Regions from separate parts of the Peptococcus niger genome, predicted to be linked through region 2. Evidence: riboswitches for the same ligand, from Rfam matches in the RefSeq annotation. Region 2 holds a riboswitch; the other holds the start of a gene.
The links. A riboswitch is a leader RNA that binds a small molecule or an ion and turns the genes downstream of it on or off. The one in region 2 is predicted to bind lysine.
Positions count from the first base shown of each region.

Region 1: linked by a shared signal. The riboswitch ahead of lysA (diaminopimelate decarboxylase) and the one ahead of BLQ16_RS00710 (transporter substrate-binding domain-containing protein) in region 2 are both predicted to bind lysine.

Region 1 covers NZ_FNAF01000005.1:73,082-80,555, reverse strand. Annotated here, with positions in the region: gene BLQ16_RS05490 (diaminopimelate dehydrogenase) at 1-107, opposite strand, end outside; gene dapB (4-hydroxy-tetrahydrodipicolinate reductase) at 135-884, opposite strand; gene dapA (4-hydroxy-tetrahydrodipicolinate synthase) at 887-1,774, opposite strand; gene lysA (diaminopimelate decarboxylase) at 1,817-3,118, opposite strand; lysine riboswitch at 3,212-3,358, opposite strand; gene glpX (class II fructose-bisphosphatase) at 3,568-4,509, opposite strand; gene BLQ16_RS05465 (class II fructose-1,6-bisphosphate aldolase) at 4,522-5,376, opposite strand; gene argS (arginine--tRNA ligase) at 5,388-7,064, opposite strand; gene BLQ16_RS05455 (Mur ligase family protein) at 7,080-7,474, opposite strand, start outside.
Region 2 covers NZ_FNAF01000001.1:138,022-145,495, reverse strand. Annotated here, with positions in the region: gene BLQ16_RS00740 (ABC transporter ATP-binding protein) at 1-1,414, opposite strand, end outside; gene BLQ16_RS00735 (ABC transporter ATP-binding protein) at 1,411-3,138, opposite strand; tRNA gene BLQ16_RS00730 (tRNA-Arg) at 3,238-3,309, opposite strand; tRNA gene BLQ16_RS00725 (tRNA-Gly) at 3,507-3,578, shown strand; gene BLQ16_RS00720 (XTP/dITP diphosphatase) at 3,633-4,250, shown strand; gene BLQ16_RS00715 (glycoside hydrolase family 2 protein) at 4,274-5,431, shown strand; lysine riboswitch at 5,524-5,702, shown strand; gene BLQ16_RS00710 (transporter substrate-binding domain-containing protein) at 5,765-6,652, shown strand; gene BLQ16_RS00705 (amino acid ABC transporter permease) at 6,719-7,474, shown strand, end outside.

The sequences.
Region 1 (7,474 bases), on a different contig from region 2:
GGATCGCGGCGGGTAAACACGCCGACGGCTTCCATATCGCTTTGTTGTAAAAGAGCCGTTTCAACACCACGGCCCAGGTTTCCATAGCCAACGATAGCAATTTTCATAAAAGTCCTTCTCTCTGTAGTTGGTTTTTACTTGTCGTTTAAAAAAAGATCATCCATGTCGTACAAGCCGGGCGCCGCCGATGTGACAAAGCGGGCGGCTGCCAAGGCGCCTTTGGCAAAAATGGCCCGCGACAAGGCGGTGTGCTTGATTTCAATCATTTCGTCCAGTCCGGCCAGGAGCACGGTGTGCTCGCCGACGATGCTGCCGCCGCGAACGGCGTGGACGCCAATTTCATCGGCCGGCCTGGCCCCGACATGCCCATCCCGACCGCCGATAACGGTGGTGTCCGGACGCACGTCCTGAATGGCGGAAACCAGCATTTTAGCGGTTCCGCTGGGGGCATCAACTTTGCGGTGGTGGTGAGCTTCAATAATTTCAATGTCAAAATCCGGCAGGGCTGCCGCTGCTGAGCGCGCTAATAATTTTAGCACATGAACGCCCAAACTGAAATTCCCGCTGTGAAAAACAGGTACTTCTTCTGCCGCCTGGTCCATCAAGGCCAGTTCTTCCGGTGTGTGGCCGGTAGTGGCGATGACCATGGGCAAGTGATGGGCGCGCGCATAAGCAACCAGGGTGGGCAGGGTGGTGTGGAGGGAAAAATCGATCAAGACATCCGCCGCCGGAGCATCCTCAATATTCGCGGAAAGGGGAAATGCGGCGGTCTCACCCGTCGCTTCCGTCCAGCCGAAAACAATTTCCGCATCTTCAGCGGCTTTGGCTTGGGCCGCCACCATTTTCCCCATAGCACCGGTGGCCCCACTTAAAAGTATCCGCATCCTTAGGCCTCCAATGCTTTCAGGCTTTGCAATTCATCCCGCAAGGCCTGCAAGGTTGCATCTGCAGGGGTGGTCATCGGTGCCCGGTAACCGCCTCCCGGCAGGCCGCGCATATGGACCGCTGCCTTGACGGGGATCGGGTTCGGCTCGGAGAATAAAATGTGCACCAATTTCTGGAAGCGGCACTGCAGGGCTAAGGCGTCGGCCAGCTTGCCGGCCTGCCACAAGGCACAAATATCGTGGACTTCTTTAGGGAAAATATTGGCCAGGACGGAAATGACGCCGGCGCCGCCACAAGATAAGACCGGAACGGTCACATCGTCATTGCCGCTGTAAATATCAAAGTCCGGCGGGCAGAGGTTGCGCAGGTCCACGGTGGTGGCCAAGTTGCCGGTGGCATCTTTAATGCCCACAATGTTGTCAAAGGCTGCCAAACGAGCAACCGTTTCCGGTTTCAGGTCCATCCCGGTGCGGCCCGGCACATTATAGAGAATAATGGGGATGTGCACGCTGTGCGCCATGGCAGAGAAGTGTTCATACAGCCCTTTTTGTGATGTTTTATTGTAATAAGGCGTCACATGCAAGAGGGCATCGGCGCCGACCGCTTCCAGGGACCGGCTCAAGGCTTCCCCGTGGACGGTATTGTTGGAACCGGCACCGGCCACAACGGGAATCCGCCCGTTAATGTGCTTGACGGTAAAGGCCACCGTTTCAATCTGCTCTTCATCGGTCAAGGTCGAAGCTTCACCGGTGGTGCCGCAAATAACAATCGCATCGGTCCCATTTTCAAGCTGGAAATCCAAAAGCCGGGCGAGAGCGTCAAAATCCACATCACCATTGTCCTTAAAGGGGGTCACCAAGGCTACACCTGAACCTGTAAATACGTGCATATCTATCTTCCTTTCTGTAAGTCTACTGCATCTATAGTCGCTTTAATCATTTGCCAATAAAGTCATGTCGTTTCGCAAAATATCCTCTAAGGATTCACGTCGGACGACGGCCTGGTGTCGGCTGCCGTCAACAAAGACCACCGCCGGGCGGGGGAGGCGGTTGTAGCCGGAAAACATGCTGAAGGTATAAGCGCCGGTGCCCAAGATGGCGAGGATATCACCTGGTTGAGGCGTCGGCAAGGGCTTATCCTTAATGAGAACGTCACCGCTTTCACAATATTTGCCGGCCACCCGCCAATTTTCATCCGCCGCATCCCGTAACCGGTCGGCGAGAACGGCCGTATAGCCGGCCTGGTAAAGGGCAACCCGCATGTTGTCCCCCATGCCACCGTCGATAAAGGCATAATTGACGCCGTCTTTCAGCCGCTTCACATCGCCCACCCTATAGAGGGTCAGCCCGGCCTCGTTCACCATGCTCCGGCCCGGTTCAAGCCAGACTTCCCTTAAGCTGAGATCCCGCTGCTGGGCTTCATCTGCAATATCCGCGGCCAATTGCCGGAGAAAGGGTGCCAGGGCAAAGGGCGCATCGCCGGTTTCATAAAAGACACCAAAGCCGCCGCCCAAGTCTAAGATATCCAGGGACAGCCCTTCCGCCTTTAAAGCCGCCATCAGGTCCAGCATCAGGTGGGCCGCCTTTAAAAAGGCATCCGCTGCAAAAATTTGAGACCCGATGTGGCAGTGGACCCCGCGCAAGTTCAGCCGGTCTAAAGCAGCAATCTCGGCCAGGACAGCCGGCGCTTCATCCAAAGCAATGCCGAACTTGCTGTCACTGGTGGCGGTTTTAATGTAAGCGTGCGTATGGGCTTCCACCCCCGGGTTCACCCGGAGCAAGACATCCACAGGGCAAGCTTCTTCAGCTGCAAGGGCGGACAAGCGCCGGGCTTCCGATAAATTATCCAGCACGATAAAGCCAATCTGTGCTTGTAAGGCCATCCGTAATTCCCGGTCCAATTTATTGTTCCCGTGGAAAATAATCCGGTCCGGCGGGAAGTCTACCGCCAAGGCCGTGTACAATTCACCTTCCGAGACCACGTCCAGGCAAAGGCCTTCTTCCTTGGCCAAGGCAATCAAGGCCGTAAAACTCGCCGCTTTGGACGCGTACAGGATTCGGCTAGTAAAGGCATCGCTGTTAAAGCAGTCCACAAAGGTCCGGGCTTGCTTGCGCAGTGCCTGCTCATCATAGACGTACAAGGGGGTGCCGTATTCCTCAGCCAGGTCCGCCGCATAGCAGTCCCCTATTTTTAAACGGCCGCCCTCATCTTTAAAATTTGAAAATCCTTCCATGCACTCATCCTTTCCCAGTCTACTCCTAAAAAAACAAGCACCCATGAGCAAAAGGATTTGCCTCATGGGTGCTGAAAATTTACCTTTTGCCCTTGATGTGAAAGCTCCTCGCAAAAAGATTGGGCAACCTTTTTGCGACAGTCTCATGCCTATTCGACATAAGCCCAGCACCATAGCACTTCGGCGAGCCCGCCTTTCAGGTAAACCCTACTCATCGCACTCGCGCCCTCTCGCACATCTTATATGGGATTGTACATTGACTCTAACAGATTGCTATCTGCCTGTCAAGCTTATTGGCAGGAGAATCTTCTAAACATAAGTCCCCGTCCCTTGCCAAGTTAATCTGTGGGCAGGCCTTTCTCCAACAAGGGCACCGCCAAGCAACCAACCGATTATATGGCCAGAAGAAAAGCCCCGTCTGCAAGAGACGGAGCTGAAGAATGATGACCTTAGCTGACTGGCAACCGGTAGCGGCTGTCCAAAAAGCGCACCGTACCGGTTTTATGGCGTAGGACGACGGTGTTGACGGTGATAAAATCGCCGTCGCGCTTGACGCCTTTTAAGATGCTGCCGGTGGTGACCCCACTGGCCACAAACATGACATCATCGCTGCGCACCAGGTCATTTAAGGTTAAGACCTCATCACAACTGGTGCCCATGGCCTCTGCCCTGGTCACCTGCTCGTCATTTTCAGGGGCTAATTTGCCCTGCATGTCACCACCCATGCATTTTACGGCAGCGGCAGCTAAGACGCCTTCCGGAGCCCCACCGATCCCAAGGACCATATCAATGCCGCTTTCCGGGAAGCAGCAGGACAGGGCCGGGGATACATCGCCGTCGGTAATCAGCTGAACGCGAGCGCCCAGGGCTTTTACGGCCTGTTTAATGTGCTCATGGCGGGGCCGGTCAAGTAAGCAGACGGTCAGCTCGTCCATGGGCTTACCCAGGGCCTGGGCCACATTTTTAAGGTTTTCTTCCACAGATGCTTCAATGTCGATGGCCCCTTTTGCGCCGGGGCCGACGATGATTTTATCCATGTACATATCCGGTGCATGCAAGAGGCCGCCGGCATCGGAAACCGCCATAACAGTGATAGCACCCGGTTGATTTTTAGCCGCCAGGTTGGTGCCTTCCAAGGGATCAACGGCAATGTCCACTTCATCGCCGCCTAGGCCGACTTTTTCACCAATGTAAAGCATGGGGGCTTCGTCCATTTCACCTTCACCAATGACGACGGTACCGGTAATGGCCACCGTTTCAAACATATGGCGCATGGCTTCTACCGCTGCACCGTCAGCGGCCATCTTGTCCAATTTGCCGACCCAGTTGGTACAATTGATCGCAGCCGCTTCCGTGACACGCGAAAATTCAATAACCAGTTCTCTTTCCATCTTAAAGACTCCTTACGCTTTGCCGTTTGAACCGAAAATGCGAATTTTTTCCACCACCCGCGCCTGCATTTTTTCACGCGCCGGGCCTAAAATTTTACGCGGATCGATTTCATTCGGCTTTTCAGCCAATACTTCACGAACGCCGTCTGTAAAGGCTTCGCGGAGGTTGGTATCAATATTAATCTTACGCACACCACGGGCAATGGCTTCTTTAAGAGCCGCATCCGGCACACCGGAAGAACCGTGCAGCACAATGGGAATGCCCACTTTTTCTTTAATGGTGGTCAACCGGTCAAAGTCCAGCTTCGGTTCGCCTTTATACTGGCCATGTGCCGTACCGATGGCAACTGCCAGGGACCGAATCCCGGTCTCTTTAACAAAATAAGCCGCTTCGTCCGGATCGGTAAAACTGGCTTCCCGCTCACTGACAACAACATTGTCTTCGGTGCCGCCGATTTTGCCCAATTCCGCTTCAACAGAAACGTCCAAGGGCCGGGCCACTTGCAAGATTTGGTTGGTCACCCGGATGTTTTCTTCCAGGGGATGCTTTGACCAGTCAATCATAACCGAGGTAAAGCCGCGGCCAATGCACTGAATCACTTGTTCAAAGCTGGTCCCATGGTCCAGGTGCAGGGCCACCGGAACGCTGGCAGCTTCGGCAGCAGTGCGCACCAGGGCCACAATATAATTGAGACCGGCATATTTGATGGCCCCTTGGCTGGCTTGAATGATGACCGGAGATTTTTCCGCTTCCGCTGCACCGATAATTGCCTGTACAATTTCCATGTTGTTGCAGTTAAAGGCGCCGACGGCGTAACCGCCTTCTTCAGCCGCCTGTAACAAGGTATCCACATTCACTAAAGCCATAATGTCCTCCTTTACATTCGTTCCGGGGCGCTAACGCCCAAGAGCAGCAATACATTGCGTAAGGTGATGCGGGCACAGTCTGCTAAAAGCAGGCGGGCCGCTTTGAGTTCAGCATCGTCTGTCAGTACCTTACACCCATTGTAAAAAGTATGGAAAGCATTGGCAAGGTCTTTTGCATAATATGCCAAATGATAGGGTGCCAATTCACGTGCCGCCAAGGCCACTTTTTCCGGCCAGGCAGCAATGGCTTCCAGCAAGGCTTCTTCTGCCGGTTCTTTTAGCAAGGCGGTATCCACCTCTGCCGCCGGGCGCACCGGCTCTCCGGCAGCCGAAAGCAGGGAACAAATCCGCGCATGTGCGTATTGAACATAATAGACCGGGTTATCCGATGATTGCTTCTTGGCCAGGCTCAAGTCGAAATCCAGCGGACTGTCCGGCGACCGCATACTGAAGAAAAAGCGCGCCGCCTCACGGCCGACTTCTTCAATGAGCTCTTCCAAGGTGACAAATTCGCCGGCACGCTTGCTCATCCGCACCAATTCGCCATCCCGATAGAGGCGGACCAGCTGCATGAGGATAACGGTCAACCGGTCCCCCGGATAGCCCAAAGCGGTCAAGGCCCCCTTTAAGCGCGCCACATGACCGTGGTGGTCGGCGCCCCAAATGTTAATTAAATCGTCATAGCCCCGGTCGAATTTATTTTTATGGTAGGCGATGTCTGCCGCAAAATAAGTCGGAATGCCGTTGGCCCGCACCAGCACTTCATCCTTTTCCGCACCATAATCGGTGCAGCGCAGCCATTGGGCGCCGTCTTTTTCGTAAACATAGCCCCGGTCGCGCAAGGCATCGATTGCCGCCATCACATCACCGGATTCGTGCAGGCTTTTTTCGCTGAACCAGTGGTCATAGGACACGCCAAAGGCTTCCAGGCCCTGACGAATGCCCTTGACCTTTTCCTTTAAGGCAAAATCCGTCATTTTAGCCAAGCGCTCATCCCGGTCCATGTTCACATAGACCTCACCGTCCTGGGCCAGCAAGTGCCGGGCGGTTTCAGCAATATCCGCCCCTTGGTAGCCGTCTTCCGGCAGGGGGTAGGCATCGCCTTGGCCCAGGGCTTCAAAGTACCGCGCCTCCACCGAGCGCCCCAAGAGGTTCACCTGGTTACCGGTATCGTTAATGTAATATTCCTTATCCGCCTGGTAGCCAGCCAGGTTCAGAACGCCTGCCAAAACGTCCCCCAAGGCGCCCCCTCTGGCGTTGCCCATATGCAGGAGACCGGTCGGGTTGGCGCTGACGAATTCCACTTGGACGCGCCGCCCGCCGCCCACATCACTTTTACCGTAGTCCCGGTCTTCCGCCTGAACCGCTGCTAAAACCGGCGTCAGATAATCGGCCGTCAAGGTAAAATTAATAAAGCCCGGCCCGGCCAGGTCAACATGGTCGATCGGCGCCGATGTGTCCAGGCGGTCCACCAAGGCTTGGGCAATGGCCCGCGGGTTCATCCGCGCCGGGCGTGCCAGCTGCATGGCAAGGTTACTGGCAAAATCGCCGTGGCTTTTATCGTTTGGCTGTTCCACCACAAATTCCGGCAAGTCGGTGGCCGGCAAGGCGCCGTCTGCCACCGCCGCTTGAAAGGCCTCTTGAATCCGCGCCATCACTGTGGCTCTGGTTTCTGCAATAATATTCATATATTCCTCCGCATTCTAAACTTTACGCGCCAGCAAGGCCGCCTTGGCCACTACTTCATCTCCGGCATAGGGCACCCGTTCACCCTTAATCTTTTGACAGGTTTCATAGCCCTTGCCGAGTAGGAGCACCACGGCGCCTTCCGGGGCCGTCTGAACGGCATGGCGAACAGCTGTGGCCCGGTCTTCAATCTTTTCCACCGGCACCTTCTTTTCAAAGGCCCGGCAAATGCTGTCGTTAATGGCCGCGACCTCCTCCGTTGCCGGATCATCTGCCGTTAAAATAATATGATCAGCCCCCAGGCTGGCCACCCGCCCCATGCCCGGCCGTCGGCTTTCTGCTTTATCGCCCGGCGCCCCAAAAAGCAGCCAGATCGGCGCGTCAGGGAAATCCTGCCGAACCGTTTCCAGCA
Region 2 (7,474 bases):
GAATAAAGTCATCGGCTCCGGCCGCTTTGGCTGCAGCGATGACGTCATCCTCCGTCGCCTTCGGACGGCTATAGCGGATGTTATCCGCTACCGATTCGGTAAACAGAAAGGTGTCCTGGAGCACAAGCCCGATATGATTGCGCAAGGACTGGCGTTTTAGGCTGCGCGTGTCTTGCCCGTCCAAGTAGATGGCCCCTTGCACAGGGTCATAGTAGCGGTTCAGCAAACCGGCAATAGTGGTTTTCCCGGAACCCGTTGCGCCAACCAGGGCCACCGTTTCCCCGCCAGCAATGTCAAAAGAAATATCATGCAGGACTTCTTTATCTGCTGCATAACCGAATGAAACGTGGTCATAGCTGATGGCACCGCCTTTAAAATCATAATCTTTCAAGCCGGTATCGTCTTCAGGGGTGGCATCAAGCAGGGTGAAAATCCTTTCCGCCCCGGCAATGGCCGATTGAATTGTATTAAAAAGGGCCGCCAGCTCATTGAGGGGGCGCGTAAAACGCCGCATGTACATTAAAAAAGAAAAAAGAATCCCAACGGTTAAGGACCCGTCCTTGATGATTATATAACTGCCGATTAAGGTGACCAAAAGGAAGATGAGGTTGTTTAAAAAACCGGTAATTGGCCTCAGCACGGAAACCGCTTGTGCCTTTTTATAGGCATCTGCCAATTGGGCATTCAGTTGGGTAAAGTCCCGTTCAATACTTTTTTGTGTATCATATAGAAGCAGCATTTTTTGGGCGGAAATATGTTCTTCCGCATAGCCGTTTACAGCACCTAAATTTTTCTGCAAGCTGCGATAATAGCGCGCTGAAAAATAGACAACAATGCGTGTGCTCAGTATGACAAAGGGTAAAATCAGCATGCTCCAACCGGTCAGCGCCGGGGACAGGAGCATCATGGCAATAAAAATACCAATGAGGTTAATCATCGCTTCTAAAACCGAGCTGATGCTCGTGGACAAGGTTTGGTTGATGTTGTCCACGTCATTGGTCAGCCGGCTCATTAAATCACCGGAACTTTGCTTGTCAAAATAGCTCAACGGAAGGCGTAAAAATTGAGCAAATATCGAAGTGCGCAGTGATTTGGAAATTTTTTGCGCGACGACCGCCATAATTCGTGTGTCGGCATAGCTCAAGGTAGACGTACAGATGAAAAGAAGGGCCATGCCGAGGCACAGGTGGCCTAAGCCGACCAAATCCATACGCAGAATATACTTGTCAATGGCAACCCCCATCAAGTACATGCTCAAGATGGTTAAGCCGGTTACCAAGGCATTTGCAAGAGAAGCAAGCAGTATCAGCCCCAGTGAATTGCGAAAATAGCGGACCAGTCGGCGGAATGTTGCCCATGTATTTTGGGCGGTAGCCGGTGTCTCCCGATAAGCTTTTCGGCGATGTCTGCTCATGCGCTCACCTTCCGATCTGATTGATTTTCAGCAATGGCCATGTAAGTGGGGCTCGTTTTCAGCAAGCTTTCATGGTCTCCAATGGCTTCAATTTTGCCGCAGTTCATAACGACAATGCGGTCACAGCGTTGTAAGGTGCTGATGCGTTGGGCGATGATGACTTGGGTTTGATGTGCCTTTTGGTCATCCAGTGCATCCAAAAAGCGCTTTTCCGTCAGGACATCTAAAGCGCTGGTGCTGTCATCTAAAATAAGTATTTCAGGTTTTTGCAACAAGACCCGGGCAATTGACAGACGCTGTTGCTGGCCACCGGACAAATCCTTACCACGTTGCTGGATGGCTGTGGTCAATCCACCGACCCGGTTGATGTAGAGTTCAGACGCCATGGCTTGATCCAAGGCCTTTTGCATATCATCCGGACTTGCATCTGGCGCAGCAATCTTTAAATTTTCTTCAATACTTCCCGATAAAACGGTATTTTCCTGTTGCACGAGGCCGATCTTTTTACGCAAGGCCAAGAGGTCCAGGTCTTTTAACGGAACCCCGCCTAATGTGATTTTTCCCCTTTGCGGATCATAAAAGCGCAGCATCAAGCCAACTAGAGTTGATTTTCCTGAACCAGTAGGCCCAACAATGCCGATGCGTTCATTTTCTGAAATGCTGAGATTGATATTTTCTAAAGTGCTTTTTGGGGATTGCTCATCAAATCGAAAAGAAACGTCGTCAAAAATCAAGGTATAGCCTTGAGATTTTTGTGGCTGGGTCGGAGAAACAATACTGCTCCCACTGTCGATGACTTCCTGGAGGCGGGCTAAAGAGGCCTGTGCCTGTGAGAACATATAAATCACAAAAGAACTCATCATTACCGCCATCAGAATTTGTGACAGATAGGTTGAAAAGGCCATGATTTTACCGACTTCTAATTGGCCGCCATAGACCTGGTATCCCCCCATCCACAGAACCGCAACCGTGGAAAAATTAAAGGTTATCATAATAAAAGGGGACATTAAGATCATGAGCAGGGCAGACTTTAGCTGCCAATCGTAGAGATCTTGATTGGCCTTGTCAAATCGTTGGCGTTCTAAGGGTTCAGCCAAATACCCCTTGATAATCGGCATTCCGAGAAGTGTTTCCCGTGCAATACGGTTCATGGCATCCAACTTTTTTTGTACCACCGGAAAAACCTTTACTGCTCTGACCAAGACCAGGGCAATCGTTGAAATGAGCGCCGGAATGGCAACCAAAAAGATAAGCGATAGGCGCTGGCTCAATGTAATGGCCATAAACAGACCGCCTATTAAGAGAAAAGGAACCTGAATAAAGGTATTTTGGATAGACAGAATAACCCCTTGCACATGACTGACATCATTGGTCATCCGTGTAATTAAAGTGGGAACGGAAAAATAATCCAATTCTTTATGAGAAAAAGTCATGATGCGTGAAAAAAGAGCCGAGCGGATTCGTTCGCCGGCACGGGCTGTTGAGCGGGCTGCCAAATAATAAGAAGAAATTCCGGCCAATAAGCCGCCAAAAGTTGTTATTAGCATGATAAGGGCCTTGCCCTTAATAAAGGTTACGTCACCATTGGCAACACCAATGTCGACGATATCGGCCATCAGCTTCGGTTGCAATAAATCAGCAGCCACCGATAAAAGCATTAGAAAAGGCGCTAAGAGCAATAAAGCCGAATCCTGTTTGATATATTTCCAAATAAAAGCCATCATACACCTCCAAGCCTCGTATCTCTTGGTCAAATAACCGAAGCAGGGCTAGAATAAACAAATCCAATAAAAAAAGCGGCCTGTTTTCCAGACCACTTTTGACACGCCCGATAGGAGTCGAACCTACGCTTTTGCCTCCGGAGGGCAACGCTCTATCCACTGAGCTACGGGCGCTTAACGGTTAGTATTATAGCTTTATTTGCGGTATTTGTAAAGTGGGAGACTTGTATTGGCTCTAATTTACTCTTATTTCACAGATAAAATTTTCGAGGCAGCTTTCACCTTCAAAAAGAAATAACAGCTATATTGTAAAAAGGGCTTGCATTTTTTGTGAAGTATGATATTATGTAATAGCGCTAAGGAAAACGCATGCGGAAATGGCTCAGTGGTAGAGCATCGCCTTGCCAAGGCGAGGGTCGCGAGTTCGAATCTCGTTTTCCGCTTTTGATTAAAGCACCCGTTTGGGTGCTTTTTTTATATCCTAGGGAGGGATGGGCATGCTCACTTTGATTTTGGCAACACACAATGAAAATAAGCGAAAAGAAATGGCAGCCATGTTGAAAAACTTGCCAATTCATGTTTTGAGTTTAAACGATTACCCGGATATTGGAGAAATTGTTGAAAATGGCAAGACCTTTGCCGAGAATGCCGCCATTAAGGCACAGACCGTGGCAAACTTAACCGGCCAATTGGCTCTAGCAGATGATTCAGGTTTGGAAGTAGATGCGTTGGACGGTGCGCCTGGTATTTATTCTGCCCGCTTTGCAGGATTGGATCATGACGACGCGGCCAACAATGCCTTGCTCTTGAAAAAAATGGCAGCTGTTCCGACAGAAAAGCGGCAAGCGCATTTTACCTGTGTCATGGCCCTGACCTTACCAGATGAAAAGCCGATTTTTGTTCGAGGTCAGCTGGACGGGGTTATTCTTCACCAGGCTGCTGGCAGTGGTGGCTTTGGCTACGATCCCCTGTTTTTTGTACCGACCTATATGAAGTCATTGGCAGAGATGTCTGCAGAAGAAAAGAATGCCATCAGCCATCGAGGCCGCGCATGTGCCAAGGTTATTCCACTCCTAGAAGCCTACGCAGATGGTGGGCAACTTCCGAGGGGTTGACAATGGCGGAAGGGGGCATTTATATGGAACCTTCGGCAACCAGAATGGTTTTATCATTGGGCGGCTACTGGTTGCAGGATAAGGCTTCGGCCGGTATCTCTGTGCCGATGGAAAAGGGGATTAGGGTTGACCAGCTTGGTGCAAGGCGGACTCTCCACCGTCGCTTTATCTTGCCTGCTGCCTTTTTACAGCAACGTTGTGTTTTCTACAGCGAAAGTCTGTCTATTCCGGCCCGTGTCTATATCAATAATATTTTAGCGCATGTCTACTACACCCGGCATACAGCCTTTTCAGTGGCTTGTAATGACCTCTTGCAAGTGGGAGATAATGAGATTCGCATAGAATTTGAACAAGTCCCGGAAGGCGGCAGTTGTCCGCTTTTGCCGCCGATGAATTTATCGGAAGAGACCTGGTCTCAACTGGCCGAGCCCCTTGGATGGCCAGGCATGGGAATATTTGGTGACCTTGGTATTTGTACAACGCCATGGGCTTATATTGTCGGCTGCCAGGCGATACGCGCAGATGATCAACTCATTTTTACGATAAAAACCCTGGGGGACCTTGGCAGCCTGCACCTGTTTGTTGTTGATGAAGAAGGCAAGGAATTGGCCTACTCTTCCGGTGACCGGATTGCTGTTCCCTGTAAGGTCTTGGAAACCTGGCGCGATTCAGAACCCACACTTTATCGTCTAGAGGTTCAAGCTATTCAAAATGACAGGCTGATGGATCATTGGATGATTTCCTTTGGCATCCCGTCTCTGGCCGATTTCCAAAGCGACCAAGGCCTAACATTAAGTAAGATCACTTCAGAGTTGGTAAAAAATGGAGAGGCCTATAGGGCATCGGATAAATACCTCTGGATTGCAAATTTACACCGGCTTGAGGAACGTCTTTCCTTGTGTGATGCCCTTGGCCAAAAAGTTGTGATCAGCTTGCCACCCTTGACCAAGTACGCAGAAAAAGCTGGCGATGCCCTGCAACGGAACAAGCTGTTGGAGACTTTAATTGAACACTATTGGCCACATCCCAGTGTTCACGCATGGGCACTTGGTGCAGCAACCGAGTGCTTTTCAGCAGATGCTTTGAAGACCCTTCGCTTAACTGCTGTGAACAAGGATCCCTTTCAGCGTCCCCTCTTGTCAATGGGGGCTCCCCTCCAGCTTCAGACTCAGCATTTATAGATTATATAAGATAATATGACTGAATTGGTAAAATTATGTCTAAATTCATTTGACGTAGCCCCCAATGTGTGGTAGCCTTTAACCAATATCATATGTAATGCAGAGGTTGCGATGACAATGAGTCGGCTGCGGAGGCGAAAAAAGCGCTGATGAAACAGTACAAAAGGTGTCATCGCCGAAAGAGGAAATGCTTTTTTCATATCTTCTTGGAACTGGATCAAATAGGTCTAGGGCTGTCAATGTACATCCACATTGTTGTGCTGCAAACTGATGCATTACACCACAAGCAATTGTGGTGTTTTTATATGATAAAAAAAGGAGGAGCGATAAAAAATGAAACTCAAGAAAATGTTGGCTACTGTACTTGCAATGGCACTCGCAGTATCTGTGGTGGCTTGCGGAAATGACAATGGTGGTAATGCTTCATCAGAAGCAACATCCGCTGCTGCATCCGACAGCACCGGTTTGGCCACTGTTGAAAAAGGAAAACTTTTGATTGCTATGGAAGCTCAATACCCGCCGTTTAACTGGACACAGGTGGACGACAGCAACAATGCTGCCCCGATTAAAGGCAGCAATACCTACGCCAATGGCTATGATATTCAAATTGCTCAATTAATCGCAAAAGACCTCGGCTTGAAACTTGAAGTTGTTAAATTACCGTGGGATTCTCTGTCTCCGGCCGTTCAATCGGGTACAGCTGACCTGGTGATGGCCGGCATGAGCCCGACAGCCAAACGTCGTGAAACGGTTAATTTTTCCGAGCCCTATTATTTAAGCCAATTGGTTATTGTGGTTAAAAAAGACAGTCCCTTGGCAAAAGCCAAAACCAAGAGTGACTTCAAAGATGCTAAAATTACCGCTCAGGTGAATACCTTCCATGCCACTGCCTTACAGCAGTTGACCGAAGCCGATATTCAAAAACCGATGAAAGATTTCAGCACCATGCGGGAGGCCTTAAAATCCGGTATCATTGATGGCTATGTATCTGAAAAGGTTGAAGGGTTATCCGCTCAAAACGCCATCCCGGAATTTACCTTTGTTGAGTTTGACAAGGACAATGCCTTCAAAACCGATCCTAACGATATTGCCATTGCAGCAGCCGTTAAAAAAGGTAACGATGCGCTTTTGGAAGCCGTTAATAACGCTTTGAAAAACATCAGCGATAAAGATCGCGAAGCCATTATGGAGAAAGCGATTAAAGATCAACCGGCTGCCTAATCAATACATGTACGGCGGACTGCCCTTTAAAAAGGGCAGTCTCTCTTTTCTGAAAGGAAGGCAATAATGGCATTATTCGAACCTATTCCGGATATTTTAGCGAATTACAGCCAGTGGTACTTGCGCGGCATTGGGGTAACCTTGCTCTTAGCTGTGGTTGGCACCTTGGTGGGGTTGCTGATTGGCATGCTTATCGGCATGTATCGGGTGATCCCCATTGAGCGTCAGTCCAACCAGCTGTTGGTGGTCTTATATAAAATCGGTCGTTTTTTAACCACCTGCTATGTTGAATTTTTCCGCAGTACGCCGATGATGGTACAGGCCATGTTTATTTATTTTGGGATTGCTGCAAGCCTTTTTGGCGTTAAATTAAATATTTTAACCGCCGGCTTGTTAATCATTACCATTAATACCGGCGCTTATATGGCGGAAATTGTACGCAGTGGGATTATCTCCGTTGATGACGGCCAGTATGAAGCGGCACATTCTGTTGGATTAAGCCATTGGCAAACGATGAAAGGGATTATTTTACCCCAGGCCCTTCGCAATATTTTACCGACCATCGGGAATGAATTCATTATCAACATGAAGGACAGCTGCGTCTTATCCATTATTGGCGTAACAGAAATTTTCTACACCTCGCAAACCATAGGTGGGGCGATGTTCAATGTAGGCCCTCCTTTCTTGATTGCTTCCGTCATTTACCTGGTATTGACCCTGCTGACGACGCGGATCTTGGCCCTAGTCCAACGCAAGATGGATGGCAGCGATCATTATGAATTGCTGGTAGATTTAGACGGAAGTGCCTATGTGAGCCGTCTC